Regions from separate parts of the Arthrobacter sp. 4R501 genome, predicted to be linked through region 3. Evidence: riboswitches for the same ligand, from Rfam matches in the RefSeq annotation. Region 3 holds a riboswitch; each other region holds the start of a gene.
The links. A riboswitch is a leader RNA that binds a small molecule or an ion and turns the genes downstream of it on or off. The one in region 3 is predicted to bind S-adenosylmethionine.

Region 1 (4,271 bases), on a different contig from region 3:
GGCGACAAGAAGGATGAGCAGGGCCGCGCCCACGCTCCAGGCCGCCGGGCCGGTCAGGGTGTTGGCCTGGACGTACTCCTGGCCGGCGACGATTTCAGTGACCGGCCCCGTAACGAGGCCGGACGCGTTCAGCCGGGCACGTGCCGCTGCAGCCACATCGGCGTTTCCCGTAATGGTCCAGTCGACGCTGGCCACGCCGGTGTCCCGGGTGCTGGTCCGTTCGTCCCAGACCACGGCGGCGGTCTTGCCGAACCGCCCGGACGTCGCCGCTTCGAGCGCCTGGTCCCACCAGTCCCGTTTGATGTCGGCCTCCGCGGCGCCGCCGGTAGCGGGGCCGTAGAAGGCTGCGGTCTGCAGGAGGAATGGCTTGTCGCGTCGCTCCACGTACGTGGCGTAGAAGTCCTCATTGCCGGCTCCGGTCAGCATCCCGGCCAGCTCCCCGGGGGCAGCCACAGTATTGACGGCGGACGCACCGGCGGTGTCGTCATGGTAGGCGGACAGCCCCACCCATTCCACGGCGTCGTCGCCGGGATAGTAAGGCGCGTAGGCCCCGTCCCCGCCGTCCCAGGTACCGTCAGCGTTGGTGTCCAACAGGGCAAAGCCCTCGCTGCCAGCAGCGGGGGCCTTGCGGTTCCGTTCAAAGGGGTAGTCCCGCCCCAGGTACGGTTGCCACACCATCACGGTGCCGGCGTCGTTCGTTTCCTTGAACTCCGCAGCCACTGCCCTGAAGGCGGACCGGAAGGCTGCCGGCTGCTGCCCCCAGTCAAGCCAGCTCCCGTTCATGTCCGGGGCGAAGCGGACCAGCACCTGGCCCCGGAAGCCCGCCGAGATCCTCGTGATCTCTGCGGCAAATGACCGGGCGGCGGCGTCGTCGATCTGCTCCAGCGGAACTGTTGGTTTGACGGTGAGCATGGCATGGGAGCCCAAGGCTTCAGTCTGGTCCAGGAATTGCCGGATGTCGGTGGTTTCCGAGGACCGGACGGGGATGGAAATGTCATGGCCCAACAGGGCCGGTGTCGCCCCTAGCCGTTCGGCAAAGCTCGCCGCCGAATCCTCGCCCCATTCAAGGACCACTCCCAGCAGCGGCTTACCCGGCTCCGGAGCTGTGCCAGCGGCCCGCGCGGTTCCAGCGGCACGGGCGGTGGCGGCGGTTGGCAGCGCCGCCAGGACCGCCAGCAGGAGGGTGAGCAGTAGGACGACGGCGGTCCGCACCCGTGTCCGCCCCGCAGGGCTGGCAGGGCTGGCATTGTTGGCCGGTGCAGTGGCTGTTGGCATACTGGTGATATCCCCCAAGAACGGCTGCTTCAACGACGGTGGCCGGCGCCCCTGCAAACTCTATCGGCCTCAGCCTTTGGTCCGGTTCAGCCCTGCTTGGTCTCGGGTCCAAGGATGACCAGCGGCACCAGGCGTTCCGCACACGAAACCCGGACCAGTCCGGCCGGCCTCTGAGCCGCCCGGTTGTTCACTCCGGTGTCGTCGCACCAGTCCAGGTTGTACGGGTAAGCGGTGACCCCGGCCTTCCCGGGAGCCACGCCAGCCGGGACGGTGAACACGAAAGTGAAGCCGCCGTCGTCGGACATGGGAGCGAGCTCTTCCAGCACCGCGGTACCGGTCGCATCCTTGACCGTCACCTGGACCTGTGCGTCGGTGCCGTAGCGGGCATCGCAGGTGGTATCCGGGGCGCTGACGGTGATCCTGTCACCGGGTTTGGCGGCGGCAGGCGAGACGGTAAAGTCCGGCGGCATGCAGGGCGGCGGCGCGAAAACGCTCCGGCAGCTTGTCACCCCCACCAGCACCGGCACAGCGCACAACGTCACAGCCAAAACGCGTGCCCAGGCGCCCGTCAGTGAACGCCCTCGAAAGTTCCCCATGACCCGATCGTCCCGTCAGCGCCGGCGTTACGGAAGCACGGCGGGATTACGGAAAAACGCATTGGTTACGGAACATGACGTAGGCGGCAGTGCGGCCGGGCGGGCCGGATGTTACGTTTTTGGGGAGTAATGAGAACCGGCGCCAAGCCCTGACTGGCCGGTCGGCAACCCTCCCTTTCGCGGCGGGGTGCCTCAGGTGAATACTCGGCATATCGACCCATTCGAGCTGCAAGCGTGAAAGAAGGAGTTCCGTCGTGTCTGACGCACCCGCCCCTGAAGAGAAACTGTCGTACCGGCTTGTCACCGGGCCGGATGACAGGTCGTTCTGTGAACGGATTTCCACTGCCCTGGCTGAAGGGTATGTCCTGCACGGCAGCCCGGCCGCAACGTCCAACGGCGGCGTTGTGATTGTTGCGCAGGCACTCATCCTCCCGTCAGCCATCGCCACAGCTGATGCCGCCGTCGCCTCCGCCGTGGACGACCTCGATTTCGACGGCGAGGGCCACGCATGAGCTACGCCGGAGACCTCACCCCGCAGCAGGCCTGGGCCAAACTCGAACAGGGCGCCATCCTGGTGGATGTCCGGACCGAAGGCGAATGGGCCCACATCGGCATCCCGGACACGAAGGCCACGGACAACGATCCCCTGTTCATCCCGTGGACGTTCCCGGGTGGCATCCCGAACCGGGATTTCATCACCGACCTGACGCAGCAGGCCCCGGAGGACGACGGCACTGAACTGGTGTTCCTCTGCCGCTCGGGCCAGCGCTCCATCGCCGCCGCCATCGCCGCGACGCAGGCCGGCTTCACCTCCTACAACGTCCTGGAGGGTTTCGAAGGCGAGCCGGACCGCTACGGCGAGCGCACCGTCAACGGCTGGAAGAACCGCGGCCTGCCCACCAACCTGGGAATAGCCAAGTGACCTTCAACCCAGACGCCGCCGGCTGGAGCGCCGAGACGCAGGCGGTCCGCGGCGGGCTGGACCGCACCAACTTCCAGGAGACCACCGAGCCGGTCTTCCTGAACTCGGGCTTCGTCTACGAGTCCGCTGCCGCCGCCGAGCGCGCCTTCACCGGCGAGGACGAACGCTTCGTCTACTCCCGGTACGGCAACCCGTCCGTGGCCACATTCCAAGAACGCCTCCGCCTGCTTGAGGGCACCGAAGCGTGCTTTGCGACGGCGTCGGGCATGTCAGCTGTGTTCACCGCACTGGGCGCCCTGCTGGCGGCCGGGGACCGGGTGGTTGCCGCGCGCTCGCTGTTCGGCTCCTGCTTTGTGATCCTGAACGAGATCCTGCCGCGCTGGGGCGTGGAAACCGTGTTCGTTGACGGCCCGGACTTGGACCAGTGGCGGGACGCCCTGTCGGAGCCCACCACCGCAGTGTTCTTCGAATCGCCGTCCAACCCGATGCAGGAAATCGTGGACATCGCCGCGGTCAGCGAGCTGGCTCACGCCGCCGGGGCCACCGTCGTCGTCGACAATGTCTTTGCCACTCCCCTGCTGCAGCGCTGCGGCCAACTGGGCGCGGACGTGATTGTGTACTCCGGCACGAAGCACATCGACGGCCAGGGACGCGTCCTGGGCGGCGCCATCTTGGGCACCAAGGAATTCATCGACGGCCCGGTCAAGCAGCTCATGCGGCACACGGGCCCGGCTCTCTCCGCGTTCAACGCCTGGGTGCTCACCAAGGGCCTGGAGACCATGGCGCTGCGCGTCAACCACTCCTCCGCGTCCGCACTGCGGATCGCCGAATGGCTCGAACAGCAGCCGGCCGTCAGCTGGGTCAGGTACCCGCTGCTGAAGTCACACCCGCAGTACGAGCTCGCCGCCAAGCAGATGAAGGCCGGCGGCACCGTCCTCACGTTGGAACTTGCGACGACGGGTGGCCGCTCGGGCAAGGACGCCGCCTTTGCGCTGCTGGACGCCTTGCGGATCATCGACATCTCCAACAACCTGGGCGACGCGAAGTCCCTCATCACCCATCCGGCCACCACCACGCACCGCGCCATGGGTCCCGAGGGCCGCGCCGCCATCGGGCTCAGCGACGGCGTGGTGCGGCTGTCCGTGGGCCTGGAGGACGTGGACGACCTCATCGGCGACCTGGAGCAGGCTCTGAAGCACATCTAGGTCTGGTTGACCTGGTTCTGATTGGGCTGCTGCGCGATGATGCCTGGATGGTGGCGGCCCTCCCGGTGGCTTCCGGCGCAGTCCACCGCGGGGTGCTTCGAGAAGAGGCGATCCTGGCAGCGTCATTCCCGGCAGAGTTCAGCCAGTACCGCTTATCCGTTCCCCGGTACGTGCCTCGTGTTCGCCTTGGATCGCGAGCCGGACGGCCACTTCAGCCCCGTCGCTGATGCCCGCCGCGTCCCGGACGGCCTTCTTGACGGGCAACAGGTAGGA
Region 2 (4,271 bases), on a different contig from region 3:
CGTCCACGCTGAACCGGTCACAGAGCCCCCGCGAATACTTCGACCTCACCTACCAGCTGCTGGACATCATTTTCGCCCTTGTGCCCGTGCTGCTGGTCATCTACTTCCTCACGGACCAGCGGCAATCCGGCGCCGGAGTGAGCCCCCAAGGCTGGTCCGCCTTCCGGAAGCTGGGGTTCAACTTCGCCCGGCCGGGCCGTGACCTGCTGCAGGGCTTTGGCCTCGCGGCGCTGATCGGGATCCCGTCGCTGGGCCTCTACGCAGCGGGACGTGCCCTGGGGATCACCACCGCCATCATCCCCAGCGCACTCGACTCGTACTGGTGGACAGTCCCCGTCCTGATCCTGTCCGCGCTGCGGCACGCTGTCGTGGAAGAAGTCATTGTGGTGGGCTACCTCCTGGACCGTTTCGGCAAGTTCGGCTGGAGCATGCCCCTGGCCATCTTCACCAGCTCGATGCTCCGCGGCAGCTACCATCTTTACCAAGGCTTCGGGCCGTTCATCGGCAACGCCGTGATGGGTGTGGTCTTCGCCTGGCTCTACACGAAAACCAAGCGGATTATGCCGCTGGTCATCGCGCATGCCCTGCTGGACATCGTTGCCTTCGTTGGCTTCAGCCTCTTTGGCAGGGCTGTGGGCCTGGGGTAAGGCGGCCGTGGTTCCCGTGCCGCACAGGTGAACTGAACCGGGTCCGGCCTTAAGAGGATTCGGCCGCCATCGGTGGGTGGCATCATTGGCACCCGCTGATGGCGGCCGAAGCTATTTAACGTGCAATCAGATGGTGACTGCTCCGGTAGCGGTTTCGAAGGTTACAGACAGGATGCCCGGGGTTCCATGCGGAGCCACCCAGTCAACGGCCACATCCTCCAGCGGCTTCTCGACGGGCTCGCCCAGCCATTCCGTCACGCGTTCGGCGGAACCGGCTATGGTCAGGCAGCTCATCTTGACGTTGCTCTCATAGGCGTTGGACGGGTGCAGGGCGGGGTCACCCTCCCACTTGAGCATGTACGGGACCTGGGGGTCCGCGATCAGGCCCAGGATGCCGATCTGCTTCCAGACCAGCTCGCGGCCGTCCGGGAACTTGCGGTTGCCGTTGACGGCGGCACGGCCCAGGCGGTCTTCGAACGGAGCGAGGTCGTCCACTTCGACGCACCAGCCCATCCAGCCGCCGCCGGCTTCGGACCGGGCCCGGACAGCCTGCCCGAAGGGAGCCTTGTCCGATGCCGGGTGGTTCAGGACCTCCACGACTTCCAGGTATTTATGGCCCGCGAGGGGAATAATCATGTTCCGGGTTCCAAACCGGGGGTGCACGCCACCCTTCACGGCTTCAACGCCGAGGGCGGACGAAATACGTTCGGTGGTGGCAACGAGGCCATCTTGTTCACAGGCGTAAGAGACGTGATCCATGCGCATGCCATCATCTTGGCACTTTGTGATCCGGCTCTCAGCTAAGGGTAGCCTTACCGGAATCCTGATGCGTCACGAGTGGACATTCCGCCGGGAAGCAGGAGAATAAACGGCCCGCTGACCACGTCCGTCGCAATCCTGTTCGCGTCAGGCAAGGCTTCCCGCTCTGAACGCAACCGAGCAGCGCCACACCACATCAAGGAGCCTTGAACGTCGAACGGATCGTCTTTCGAAACCCGCCAGATCCACGCTGGCCAGGAGCCGGACAGCGCCACCGGCGCACGGGCGCTCCAACCCCACGCGGGATGCCGTGGAACAGAGGATTGCCAGCCGGGAGGGCGGACTCGCGGGGCCGCTGCTGAGCTCGGGACAGGCCGCTGGAACCTTTGTCATCCTGAACATTTCCGAGGCCGGGGACCGCGTTGTGGCCAGCCCCAGCCTGTACGGCGGCACCTACCACCTCCTGGCACACACGCTCAAGAAGTCCGGTTTCTCCGTCACGATTGTGGCAGACCCGGCAACCTGGGCCATTGGCGCGACGCCGTCCAGCCCAACACCAAGCTCTTCTTCGCCGAAGTGGTCTCCCCCCGCAGGGACGCGGCCGGCCAGCCGCAGTAGGCCTCCCGCGAAGTCATAACCAGTCACACGCTTAGCAATAGACCGGGGCTGTTCGTACACTCAAAGCAGGTCATGAGTGCCAGCGACAGCCCCGGCTTGCTGGCCGGCAACCCTCTTTTGCGGTGGGGTGCCCCGGGTGAGGACCTGGCCTGCCGGTCAATTGACGGTGGGCAAGCGCATAGAAAAGGTCCTTCCATGACGATTACGATTTCCCGTACTGCAGCACCCGGAAACGGGGTGGTCCGTTACGCCAGCATCGGCGGACTCGAGCTCGAAGCCGGCGGTTACCTCCCGGAAGTCACCCTCGGCTATGAAACGTGGGGAACCCTCAACGCAGACGGCTCCAACGCCGTCCTGATTGAGCACGCCCTGACCGGAAGCACACACGTGACGCGCGGCGACAGCGACGAGCCCGGCTGGTGGGAACAGCTGGCCGGGCCCGGTGCGCCGGTGGACACGGACCGGTTCTTTGTGGTCTCGATCAACATCGTGGGCGGCTGCTACGGCTCCACTGGGCCGTCCTCGGATGCCCCGGACGGCAAGCCGTGGGGGTCCCGCTTTCCGTTGGTAACGCTGCGGGACACCACCGCGGCCGAGGCCAGGCTGGCTAACCAGCTGGGAATCCCGAGCTGGTACGCCGTGCTGGGCGGTTCCATGGGCGGCGCGCGGGCCCTGGAATGGGCGGTCACCTACCCGCAACGGGTTCAGCGGTGCGCCGTTATCTCGATCGGTGCCGCCAGCACGGCCGAACAGATCGCATTCGCCCAGGCGCAGACGCTCGCCATCCGCCTGGACAGCAATTTTAACGACGGCGACTACTACGGCGGTCCGCTGCCGGAGGACGGACTGGCCCTGGCACGGCGCATCGCGCACATCACCTACCGCTCCGCCGAGGAATTCCATGGCCGCTTCGGCCGGTCGGCCCAGCACCCCGAATCGCCGTTCCAGGCGGCAGCGCTGGGGGAGCGGGGCCGCTACCAGGTGGAAAGCTACCTGGACCACCAGGGCAAAAAGCTGGTACGGCGCTTTGATGCCAACAGCTATATCGCCATCACCGACGCCCTGATGAGCCACGACGTCTGCCGCGGGCGGGGCTCGCTGAACGAGGCGTTGGGCCGGGCCACCGCCAGGTTCTTCGTGGCTGCGGTGAACAGTGACCGGCTGTACTTCCCGTCCCAGTCCCGTGAACTGGCTGACGCGCTCCCGGGCGACGTGGACGTGCACGTTATTGAGGCCCCGATCGGCCACGACGGCTTCCTGACCGAGATCGGCCAGCTCGGCGTCCAGCTCCGAGACACGTTCCTCATCTAAGCGACAGAGGACACTTGAGCCCCTGCCCTTAAACGCGAGACGACACTTGAGGCCCTGGAATCAGGGCCTCAAGTGTCCTTTCGCGCTGACTAAGGGATCAGCCGTTCATGATGTCGGAGCGGCGCTTCATGTAGTCCTCCATGGCCAGCTCGCCGTTGCTGTACTGCTGGTCGAGTTCGGCCAGTTTCCGGGCACGGTATCCCTGCGGGCCCGACGGCGGCAGGGGAATGCCGGGGGCGGCAGGCTGCTGCGGTGCTTCCGCGCGCTGCTCCGGCATCCGCTTCTCCGGCACCTGCTGGCCGTTGGGTTGCGGCTGGCCGTACGGCGGGAACTGCTGATCCGCAGAAGGAATCGGCTGCATGGGCGGCAACGGCTGGCTCGGCGGCAGGGGCTCCGGGCTCATGATCTGCCGGAAGCCGCCACTCATATAGTCCTGCTGCGTATAGCCGTCACGGGGCTGCTTGTTCTGCGGCCCCGGGTACTGATCGCTGCCCGGGTACTGCCCGCCGCCTGGAAACTGCTCGGGGTAGCGCCCGGAAAAGCTCTGCTCCTGGTTCCGTTTGTTCACGGATTTCCGGTACATCCGCATCGCCATCGGTATTACGAACGACAGAATGATGATCCAGAAAAACAAGCTGTTCACGGTGTAGCGCCTCTCATATGTGTCCTTCCAGCTTAACCCCGGGGCCCACACGCGCGGCCGGGATCCCCAGAAAGGCCCCATACCGGTCCACGGCGTCCTGCACGTCATCTTCCGTGGCCCGGTCCGCGGCAGCGGACAGCCGGATATCAAGCTCACAGCGGCCGGAGAACATGGTGTGCCGCCAGCAGCCGGCCATCCGCCCGTCCAGCAGCACCACATGCATCGGATCCCCGGCGACCGGGAATGCCGGAGCGCTGCCGCCCAGATAGTGCCGCGTTGCGGAATAACCCATC
Region 3 (4,271 bases):
GCACGCCGGCGTCGTCCACAGCTACGCGGACCACAGGATGGCCACCGCCGGTGCCATCCTCGGCCTCGCGGTGCCGGGCATCGAAGTCCAGGACATCGCTACGACTGCCAAGACCATGCCGGAATTCCCGCAGATGTGGGCCGACATGCTGGCCCAGGGCGCTGCTGCCGACAAGCGCGTGGAAGGTCCCGCTGGTGGCACGCAGCACTGATTCCTGGGACGAGTCCGACGTCCGGATCCGGCCCAGCAAAAAGGGCTCCCGGCCGCGCACGAAGGACCGCCCTAGCCACGACGACGCCGTCACGGGCCGCATCATCACCGTGGACCGCGGCCGGTACACCGCCGTCGTCGGCGAAGACTCGGGCGACGAGCGGATCATCATCGCAGCCAGGGCCCGCGAACTCCGCCGCTCCCCCGTGGTTGCCGGCGACTTCGTTTCCCTCGTTGGAGATGTCTCCGGGGAACCCGACACGCTGGCCCGCCTCGTCCGGATCCAGGACCGCAGGACCCTGCTGCGCCGCAGCGCCGATGACACTGATCCGATCGAGCGTGCGGTGGTGGCCAACGCAGATCAGCTGGTGGTGGTGGTGGCCGCCGCAAACCCGGAGCCGCGCACAGGCTTCATCGACCGCGCCCTGGTGGCCGCTTACGACGCCGGCATTGAGCCGCTGCTGCTCGTCACCAAGGCGGACGTCAAGGATCCGGCGGAACTGCTGTCCAACTACGAGCACCTGGACTTCCCGGTGATCATCAGCCGCACGTCGGACTCCGAAGCCTCAGGTATCGATGCCCGCTCCGACGACGGCCTCTCGGCCCGCCTGGACAGTGACGCTGTTTCGCAGCTCCGCGCGTACCTCGAGGGCAAGGTCTCCGTGATGCTGGGTCATTCCGGCGTGGGCAAGTCAACCATGGTCAATGCGCTCACCGGGGCCGAACGGGCCACCGGGGGTGTAAACGCGGTGACCGGCCGCGGCCGCCACACGTCGTCGTCGGCCCTAGCCCTGAAGCTGACCGGGGCTCCCGCCGGAAGCTGGATCATCGACACCCCTGGCATCCGTTCGTTCGGCCTGGCCCACGTGGACCCGGACCGGATCCTGCGGTCCTTCCCGGACCTGGAGCCGGGTACGGATGCCTGCGAGCGTGGCTGCAAGCACAACACCGCGGCCGTCAACTGCGGCGTGGATGCCTGGGTGTCCGCCGGCCACGCGGGCCCCACCGGCCCGGCCCGGCTCGCGTCCCTGCGGCGGCTGCTGGGCACGGATCCCCGCCTGGTGGGCCAGGAAACCAAGGAACTAGGCAGCATCGGCTAGACGGAACGCCGATGTCCCCAACACTGCGGCCCTGAGACGGTAGTTTGGAACCATGATCCAACCCGCTTCGAGCTACAACGATGACTTGCGCCTTGCCCATGTGCTGGCAGATTCCGTGGATGACCAGACCATGAGCCGCTTCAAGGCACTGGACCTCCGCATCGAGACCAAGCCGGACCTGACGCCGGTAACGGACGCGGACAAGTCCGCGGAGGAAGCCATCCGCGGCCAGCTGTCCCGCTCGCGTCCGCGCGACGCCGTGCTGGGCGAGGAATTCGGCAGTTCGGGCCATGGCTCCCGACGCTGGATCATTGATCCCATCGACGGCACCAAGAACTTTGTCCGCGGCGTCCCGGTTTGGGCCACCCTGATCGCCCTCGTGGACGAAGGCGAACCCGTGGTGGGAGTGGTCAGCGCGCCCGCGCTGGGCAAACGCTGGTGGGCCGCCAAGGGTTCCGGCGCGTACATGGGCAAGTCCCTCGCCGCCGCAACGCGGCTCCGCGTCTCGGACGTCTCCAAACTTTCGGATGCCTCCCTGTCCTACTCCAGCCTGGGCGGCTGGAAGGAACGCGGCAACCTGGACGAGTTCCTGGGCCTGACCGAGGACGTGTGGCGCACGCGCGCCTACGGCGATTTCTGGTCCTACTGCATGGTGGCCGAAGGTTCCGTGGACATTGCCTGCGAGCCCGAACTGAACCTGTACGACATGGCTGCCCTGGTGCCCATCGTGGTGGAAGCCGGCGGCCGTTTCACCTCCTTGGAGGGACAGGACGGGCCCTTCGGCGGCAACGCCCTGGCCACGAACTCCATCCTGCACTCAGAGGTGCTCAAGCGGCTGAACCCGGATCTGGACGATCTCCTCTAGGCGCTTTCTTCGAACTATCGACGGCGGACGCCTCCTCAAGGGGGCGTCCGCCGTCGTATCTTCGACAAATGAGGCTGTTCCTCAAACGCGCGTAACAAAGTCCTTAACATTGGGCCGAGCTTCCTTTCTGCAGCGGCGGATGTTCTACGCTTCTTAACAGGTCACGAGTGCCAGCGCTAAACCCCGGTTTGCTGGCCGGCAACCCTCCATTCGCGGTGGGGTGCCCCGGGTGACGACCAGGCCGGTCCGGAATGGACACGGCAAGCGCGGATTCCCGTTACCGGGAGTCCTTTTAGAGTGAGGTCTCCGTGACAACTGCCACCGTCTCCCCCAACACTGTTTCTCCCAGCAACACTGCCGCCGCCAAGGCCGCTGCGGTGTTCAACGATGCCGCCGCCGTTGCCGGCCGCCCCCTCTCTGCCGTCACCGGCGCGGAAATCCAGGCACCGCTGATCCAGGGCGGCCACATCCGGTACGCAAACCTGGACTACGGCGCGTCCGCTCCCGCCCTCTCCGTGGTGTCGGCCTACCTCAACGAGATCCTGCCGTTCTACGCCAGCGTCCATCGCGGCGCCGGCTACGCATCGCAGATCAGCACCTCCGTCTATGAGAACGCCCGGGACATCGTGCGCGACTTTGTGGGCGGACGCCCGGACGACTCAGTCATCTTCACCCGGAACACCACCGACTCGCTGAACCTGCTGGCGGGTTGCCTGCCGGCGACGGACGGGCGGCCTAATGGCGATGTCCTCTACCTGGACATCGAACACCACGCCAACCTCCTGCCGTGGCAGGGAGTCCCGCACCGCAGCGTCGTCGCCGCGGACACCATCGTGGGGACCCTCGAGGTCCTCCGCGCCGAACTTGAGCAGGGCAACGTCAGCCTCCTCGCGGTCACGGGCGCCTCCAACGTCACCGGCGAGATCCTCCCGATCAGGGCCCTGGCCGCCCTCGCCCATGAGTACGGGGCGCGGATCGTGGTGGACGCCGCGCAGCTGGCGCCGCACCGGCGCATCAATATCAGCACAGACGACGTCGACTACCTCGCCTTCTCCGGGCACAAGCTCTACGCGCCCTTCGGCTCCGGCGTCCTGGTGGGCCGCACCGACTGGCTCGACGCCGGCACGCCCCACCTGGCCGGCGGCGGCGCCGTCCGCGAGGCAAGGCTCGACGGCGTCAGCTGGGCCACCGGTCCGGCCCGGCACGAGGGCGGCTCCCCCAACGTCCTCGGCGCGGCCACGCTGGCCCGCGCCACCCAGGTCATCGCGTCCCTGGACCACGCCCGCTGGCACGCCCACGAGGCGGCCATCAGGTCATTCCTGGTGGAAGGGCTCGGGAGGATCGACGGCGTCACCGTGCACCAGATCTTCTCGGACACGGACGCCGAAACGGGCACCATCGGCGTGGTGAACTTCTCCGTGGCAGGGTACGACGCCGGGCTTGTGGCCGCGTACCTGTCGGCCGAGCATGGCGTTGGCCTCCGGGACGGCCGCTTCTGCGCGCACCCGCTGCTCAAGCGCCTCGGCATTCCCTCCGGTTCCCTGCGGGCCAGCTTCGGCGTGGGCTCACGGCTGGAGGATGCCCAGCGGCTCCTTGCCGGCCTGGAGCAACTCCGCCGGACCGGCCTGGGCTGGGACTACGTGGTGGACGCGGGACGCTGGGTTCCGGCCAACGACACCCGCACGTACCCTCACTGGGCTCCCAACACCCCGGGCACCGCCGGCGCGGCTCCGTGCCTTGACGACTGACTGACGCTTTCCTCCCCTGGTTCCTGACCTGGCTGCCACGTGACCGCCGCCTGATCCAGGGGCTGCGGCCCATGCGGTAAATTCGAAGGATACCGATGGGCACAGTTGAAGGAGGCCGCACGTGGCACGGGGTGGCCCCAGACTTGAGCACGGACGCCGCCTGGAGCTCGGACAGAGTTTCCAGGACGGCGGCGAACACTACCAGCGCGTACGCCCTGGCTACCCTGCCGACTCAGCGGACTGGCTGATCCCTGCCGGGGCCGCGGACGCCGTGGACGTGGGGGCCGGAACCGGCAAGTTCACCGCTCTTCTGCTGGAACGCAGCCTGGCGGTTTCCGCCGTGGATCC

Region 1: it holds a riboswitch for S-adenosylmethionine, as region 3 does, so the genes downstream of both, CXR02_RS18140 (DUF1737 domain-containing protein) here and CXR02_RS05835 (aminotransferase class V-fold PLP-dependent enzyme) in region 3, are expected to answer to the same signal.
Region 2: it holds a riboswitch for S-adenosylmethionine, as region 3 does, so the genes downstream of both, CXR02_RS16940 (homoserine O-acetyltransferase) here and CXR02_RS05835 (aminotransferase class V-fold PLP-dependent enzyme) in region 3, are expected to answer to the same signal.

The regions. Positions count from the first base shown of each region.
Region 1 covers NZ_PJIW01000020.1:58,402-62,672, forward strand. The annotation lists gene opgC (OpgC domain-containing protein) at 1-1,275, opposite strand, end outside; gene CXR02_RS18135 (hypothetical protein) at 1,362-1,871, opposite strand; SAM riboswitch class IV at 1,997-2,112, shown strand; gene CXR02_RS18140 (DUF1737 domain-containing protein) at 2,126-2,383, shown strand; gene CXR02_RS18145 (rhodanese-like domain-containing protein) at 2,380-2,793, shown strand; gene CXR02_RS18150 (O-succinylhomoserine sulfhydrylase) at 2,790-3,998, shown strand; gene CXR02_RS18155 (DUF1905 domain-containing protein) at 4,137-4,271, opposite strand, start outside.
Region 2 covers NZ_PJIW01000018.1:11,730-16,000, forward strand. The annotation lists gene CXR02_RS16925 (CPBP family intramembrane glutamic endopeptidase) at 1-647, shown strand, start outside; gene CXR02_RS16930 (VOC family protein) at 774-1,412, opposite strand; partial or broken gene CXR02_RS16935 (PLP-dependent transferase) at 1,650-2,003, shown strand; SAM riboswitch class IV at 2,093-2,207, shown strand; gene CXR02_RS16940 (homoserine O-acetyltransferase) at 2,220-3,335, shown strand; gene CXR02_RS16945 (hypothetical protein) at 3,433-3,978, opposite strand; gene CXR02_RS16950 (winged helix DNA-binding domain-containing protein) at 3,992-4,271, opposite strand, start outside.
Region 3 covers NZ_PJIW01000005.1:57,259-61,529, reverse strand. The annotation lists gene aroA (3-phosphoshikimate 1-carboxyvinyltransferase) at 1-211, shown strand, start outside; gene rsgA (ribosome small subunit-dependent GTPase A) at 195-1,310, shown strand; gene hisN (histidinol-phosphatase) at 1,363-2,175, shown strand; SAM riboswitch class IV at 2,335-2,448, shown strand; gene CXR02_RS05835 (aminotransferase class V-fold PLP-dependent enzyme) at 2,484-3,923, shown strand; gene CXR02_RS05830 (class I SAM-dependent methyltransferase) at 4,045-4,271, shown strand, end outside.